Regions from separate parts of the Kluyvera fluvialis genome, predicted to be linked through region 1. Evidence: riboswitches for the same ligand, from Rfam matches in the RefSeq annotation. Region 1 holds a riboswitch; the other holds the start of a gene.
The links. Region 1 has a riboswitch for cobalamin ahead of AC6I4B_RS04795 (cobyrinic acid a,c-diamide synthase CobB). Riboswitches for the same ligand answer to the same signal wherever they lie in the genome.

Region 2: another riboswitch for cobalamin. It lies ahead of btuB (TonB-dependent vitamin B12 receptor BtuB); the one in region 1 lies ahead of AC6I4B_RS04795 (cobyrinic acid a,c-diamide synthase CobB).

What each region holds. Positions count from the first base shown of each region.
Region 1 covers NZ_AP046142.1:997,345-1,000,493, forward strand. Annotated here, with positions in the region: gene AC6I4B_RS04790 (L-threonine kinase) at 1-781, opposite strand, end outside; cobalamin riboswitch at 933-1,125, shown strand; gene AC6I4B_RS04795 (cobyrinic acid a,c-diamide synthase CobB) at 1,213-2,586, shown strand; gene cbiB (adenosylcobinamide-phosphate synthase CbiB) at 2,583-3,149, shown strand, end outside.
Region 2 covers NZ_AP046142.1:4,777,061-4,780,209, forward strand. Annotated here, with positions in the region: gene murI (glutamate racemase) at 1-152, opposite strand, end outside; gene btuB (TonB-dependent vitamin B12 receptor BtuB) at 97-1,965, opposite strand; cobalamin riboswitch at 2,033-2,219, opposite strand; gene trmA (tRNA (uridine(54)-C5)-methyltransferase TrmA) at 2,334-3,149, shown strand, end outside.

The DNA.
Region 1 (3,149 bases):
ACTTTACATATTCCACATCATGACGGCGGCGGTCGAGCATCAGCCCGACGACGCTGCCGCTGTGCGCCACGTTTAACCCGTATAAATCACACGATTCTACCAGCGCGAGCAGCGTATCAAAACCGGGCTTCGGCAGCAGCGTCTGGCTGGCGATGGCGCTCAGCGTGGCGGCCTCGCCCATCAACGTAGGGCTATGGCGGGTACAGGCTAACTGCACCTTTTCCCATGCCTGTTGTAATAGCGCCGCGTTAGCCTGTAGCGCGGCCTCTCTCGGCTGACGATGATAATCGGCGGTGCGCAATATCACGGGGCTTTCCAGCACCAGCAGGTCAAAGGCGGGCGACGGCGCACAGGCAATTTGCGTTTGCGCATGGTGGTGGTCAAACAGCGTCAGCGAGCGGAACAGCGTGCTGTCGGTTGGCTCCAGCGAAACGCACAGCGCGGCTAATTCAGACTCACGCAGTGAATGACCTAAATGCGCAGCCGCCGCCACCGCCGTGGCCGCAATATCGGCGGTGCTGCTCGCCATCCCTTTGGCCAGCGGAATCGTCGAGTGCACCGTAATGCGCAGCGTCTGGCTTAGCGCCAGCGGATAACCGTAATGCGCCAGCAGGGCGTTGACCATCGCGCGCGTCAGTGGGCGCTCGTTGGGTAGCGGTGTAGCATTGCAAACTTCCACTGTGCTGTACCACTCAATGGGGCAAGAGATCAGCTTCTCACTACCCAGAATCCAGCCCTGAATCAGCTCCCCGCAAGAGGCAGGGCAGCGCGCCACACTCATTATTTTTATGCCTTGTGGTGAGTTAAACGAACAAAATATCAACTGTGATGAATAAATATATCGGTATTGTCATAGCGCAACGAAATACTTTAACCACCGCGCTAGAGTAACCTGCTTTTATTTTATGCGGGCGTAAGATGTCGGCATAGAGACAAAATCAGAGCCAACAGGTTCGGCATAGTGATATGCCAGGGAAGGAGGTGCATCCGCAAAGGTGGATAAATCCTCCGCAGCCCCCGCTGCTGTGATGCTGACAACCCCGTAAACACCACTGATCGCCAGATCGGGAAGGGCGGGCGAGGATGACGCTAAGCCAGAAGACCTGCCTGTCGGTGATTATCAACAACTTCGGTGGGAAGTGGGTTGCTTTGCGTCGCACAGTCTTCTGACTGGGCACACGTATAGCTATACCCAATGAATAGGGGCAGGGTATGGCAGCCAGACAGCACGCATTTATTCTTGCAGGAACCGGTAGCGGCTGTGGCAAAACCACCGTCACGCTCGGCTTGCTCACCCTGCTTCAGCAGAGCGGCCTGCGCGTGCAGCCTTATAAAGTCGGCCCCGATTACCTCGACACTGGCTGGCATACCGCCCTGTGCGGTGTGGCTTCCCGCAATCTCGACAGCTTTATGCTGCCCACCTCGACCCTTAACGCCCTGTTTAGCGAACATATGCAGCAGGCCGATATCGCCGTTATTGAAGGCGTGATGGGCCTGTACGACGGCTACGGCACTGATCCCAACTATTGCAGCACCGCCGCGATGGCAAAACAGCTCGGTTGCCCGGTCATTTTGCTGGTGGATGGCAAAGCGGTGTCTACCTCGATTGCTGCGACGGTGATGGGGTTCCAGCACTTCGACCCCAGCCTGAATATTGCGGGGGTGATAGTCAATCGCGTCAACAGCGAAAGCCACTTCCAACTGCTGAAAAGCGCGATTACCCGCTATTGCGGGCTGCCGGTATTGGGCTATGTGCCGCGTGCGGCGGGCGTTGCGTTACCGGAGCGCCATCTGGGGCTGGTAATGGCGCGCGAATCTGCGCTTAACCGCCAGCCGTGGCAGGACTTTGCCGCCATGCTGGAACGCACACTCGATATCGAACGCCTGCTGGCGCTCACCGAATTGGCGCACATGCCTGAAGGCAACTTGCCGCCGATGCCGCAATCCGGCGCGGGACTTACGCTGGCGCTCGCCGACGACGAAGCATTTAACTTTTACTATCCAGATAACCTGGCGCTGCTGGCGCGGGCGGGCGTGGAGATTGTGCGTTTTAGCCCATTACACGACCACCTGCTGCCGCCATGCCAAATGGTGTGGCTGGGCGGCGGTTATCCAGAGCTACATGCACAGGCGCTGGCGGCAAATGAAACGATGCTGGCGCAGCTACGCGCGGCACATCAGCGCGGCGTAGCCATTTACGCGGAATGCGGCGGGCTGATGTATCTCGGCAGCACGTTGCAGGACGCCGATGGTCAGGTGCATCAAATGGCGGATATTTTGCCAGGCCAGAGCAAAATGGGCACACGTCTGACCCGTTTTGGCTATTGCGAAGCGCAGGCCGAGCGGCAAACGCTACTTGCCGCGCCCGGCGAAATATTGCGCGGGCATGAATTTCACTACTCGGATTTCACTCCGCAGGATGCGGCGGTGATGGCGTGTCGCAAAACACGCGATGGCGCGGTACTCCAGCAATGGCAAGGCGGCTGGCAGCGCGGTAATACCTTCGCCAGCTATTTACACCTTCACTTCGCCCAGCGCCCCTCCATGCTCAACCACTGGTTTGCTGCCGCCAGGAGCGCGCTATGACGCTGCTCATTTGGTGTGTGGCGTGGATGCTGGATGTGCTGATTGGCGACCCGCCAAACTGGCCGCATCCGGTACGCTGGATAGGCAACTTGATTAACGCCGTGCAGCGCGTGGTACGCCGCCTTTGCCGCACCGAGCGCGCGCTGCGCATCGGCGGCGGCGTAATGTGGCTGGTGGTGGTCGGGATAACTTATGGCGTTACCTGGGGCGTTTTAGCGCTTGCCGCCCGCATTCACCCGTGGCTGGGCTGGGGCGTCAACGCCTGGTTGATTTTTACTGTGCTTGCCGGTCGCTGCCTGGCGCAATCGGCACAGGAGGTTGAGAAACCGCTGCGCGCGGGCGACCTTGCCGAAAGCCGCATTAAGCTGTCGTGGATTGTCGGGCGCGACACCTCGCAGCTTCAGCCTGCGCAAATCAACCGCGCGGTGGTAGAAACCGTGGCAGAAAACACCGTCGATGGCATTATCGCCCCGCTGTTTTTCCTGTTACTTGGCGGCGCGCCGCTGGCGATGGCCTACAAAGCGGTGAATACCCTCGACTCTATGGTGGGCTATAAGCATCAA
Region 2 (3,149 bases), 1.2 Mb from region 1:
TAGATGTAATGAAGATTCGGCAGAAGGTGCCGAATCTCATCGTAGACCGACAGCCCACCTACCCCAGAATCAAAGACCAGGACGGTGGGACGTGGTTCAGAAGGTGTAGCTGCCAGACAAGGTGTATTCCCGTCCTGCAGTTTGGTAGCCATAAACTGTCTCGTAATCTTTATCGAACAGGTTGGCTATTTTACCACGAACTGTCAGGTGTGAGGTGATCGGATATGAAGCCGATACATCAACGGTGCTGTAACTCGGTAAAACCTGCTGCGTTGGATTGTACTGCGACGTGTTGTTATCGTAGCGCTTACCGTAGTATTGCCACGACACATCCATATCAACATTAAACATTGACCAATCGAGCTGATATTTCGCCTGACGTTTTGAACGGCGCGCCAGCACTTCACCGTTATCATCATTGCGTGGGTCGATATACTGCAACGTCACACGATGGCTGAAGATGCCAGTATCCACACTCCCTGTCCATTCCACACCTTTAATCGTGGCGGAGTTGATGTTGTCATACTCACCCGCCCAGGTTACCGGATCAGAATAGTAGGTAATAAGGTTGCTTATCTTGTAATGGTAAGCCGACAGACGCCAGTCCAGCGGGCCCGTTAATCCTTCAAGCCCAGCTTCCCACTGCTTTGACTCTTCCGGTTTCAGGTTCGGGTTAGAATTGATGCCGAAGCGGGTTGAGCCGAACTGCTGACCCAGAGACGGAGCCAGGAAGCCCGTGCCGTAGGAGAGCGTCGCGCGATAGTTTTCGACAAACGCCCAGCCTGCGGTTGTCTGCCAGGTGCCATGCCAGCCAAACTGCTCATCGTGGTCTTCACGGCCAGATGCTTCGAGCGTAACAGTACCGAACTGCTGCTGCCCAGTTAAATACAGCCCAGTGTTGTCACGTTTATAGCTATCCGACATCGTCGTACTGGATGACGTTAAACGCTGTTGCTGCCAGTCCACACCCGCGCTAATAGACCCCTGCCCAACCTGAACGTTGTTACCCCATTGCAGGTTACGCTGCGTCATATTATCCAGCGTAGTGCCATCGTTATAGCGGCCGTAGATACTGCTGTAGTTGTAGTCCTTTACCTTCTGGTAGCTTGCAATTAGCTGCGAAGAGTAAATTCCTGAATTAAATTGCAGCCCGGTATCCCAGGATTGGTTATAGAGTTGTTCTTCGTCAGCGCTATAGTTTTTAGACGTCGGCGGGCTGCCCAGATCATAATCAGAGTTGTTGGTATAGCTATGCCCACGGAAAAAGCCGGACAAGCTGTCATTAAATTTATGCTCCAGGCTACCCCAGAAGGTCTTATTGCGAAAACCGTCACGATCGCTGTCGTGATCCCAGCTTGAACCCGGCTGGACGTTAAAACCTTTAGTGCTTTCATAGGAGCCTGCAACGGTTGCTACCGTGTCGCCAAAACGCTGACGCAGCGTACCATCATAATGCTGGTAGCCTTTCGACCCCATTCCGGCATCAATTTTTGACTCGTCGTTGTCGGAGCGCGTAATAACGTTAATGACCCCGCCCATCGCACCAGAGCCATAAATTGCCGAGCGAGGCCCGCGGATATATTCCACGCGCTGCACTAAAGAAAGCGGAATTTGATTCAAGTCTGGCGTATTGGAAATGCCAGGACGGCTCATCGGGATACCGTCAACCAGTACCAGCACCTGGCGCGTTTCCGTGCCACGAATAAAGAGAGAAGAAGACTGCCCCATACCGCCATATTGCGCGATATCGACGCCAGGTAAACGACGCATAACGTCGTTCAGATTCTTCGCCTGCCAGCGATTGATCTCCTCGCGCGTAACCACATCCGTTGGCGCTAATACAGTATCAACCGGTTGTTGAAAACGGTTGGCGGTCACCACCAGCGTGTCTAAATTGCTATTTTGCGCCCAGCCGGAAAATGCTGTGACGGATAACGCCGTCATCAGCGAAGCTTTTTTAATCATTTTTCAAAGCATCCGAAACATAAAAAAGGATGCCGCAGGTTTTATCCGTAGTTCGCGACGATAAAACCTTAAGCGACGTAATCCGGCAGGTCTTCGGGCTTGGAGGCTGTTTAAAATCATGATGACTTCCCACGGCACGCCGCAGTGTCTGCACCAGGTGCGCTCATGATTTACCTTCCTTACCGCTGCGCGTCAGCCCCAGATTTACACTGGGTTCCCTTTTAACTCACAGGACCGGGGCACAAATGCTACATTTAGTTACATATAGATGTCCAGACTGCTATTTATCATTTTCGCTGACATCGACACTGGACATCCCCTGAGCAAGCCCTACAATCCTCGCGTACTTTTATTATTCAGGATGCATAATGACCCCCGAACACCTCCCAACCGAACAGTACGACGCTCAGCTCGCCGAGAAAGTCACTCGCCTGCAAACGATGATGACGCCGTTTAGCGCACCCGCGCCGGAGGTGTTTCGCTCACCGATCAGCCACTACCGGATGCGCGCAGAATTCCGCATCTGGCATGACGGCGATGACCTGTACCACATCATGTTCGACCAGCAGACCAAGAGCCGCATTCGCGTTGACACATTCCCGGCTGCCAGCGAACTTATCAACGCGCTGATGACCGCCATGCTCGACGGAGTGCGCGACAATCATAGCCTGCGCCATAAGCTGTTCCAGATTGACTACCTCACCACCTTGAGCAACCAGGCGGTGGTATCGCTGCTGTACCATAAAAAGCTGGATGACGCCTGGCGCGAGCAGGCCGAAGCCTTGCGTGACGCTCTGCGCGCGCAGGGTTTCAACGTGCACCTGATTGGCCGCGCAACCAAAACGAAAATCGCGCTGGACCAGGACTATATCGACGAGTGTCTGCCGGTTGCGGGTACAGAGATGATTTACCGCCAGGTTGAAAACAGCTTCACCCAGCCAAACGCGGCGATGAACATCCAGATGCTCGAATGGGCGCTCAACGTCACGCAGAACTCACGCGGCGACCTGCTGGAGCTGTACTGCGGTAACGGCAACTTCTCACTGGCGCTGGCGCGTAACTTCGAGCGCGTACTGGCGACCGAAATTGCCAAACCGTCGGTGGCAGCGGCGCAATACAACATTGCGGCTAACCACATCGACAACGTGCAGATAATCCGCATGGCGGCGGAAGAGTTTACTCAG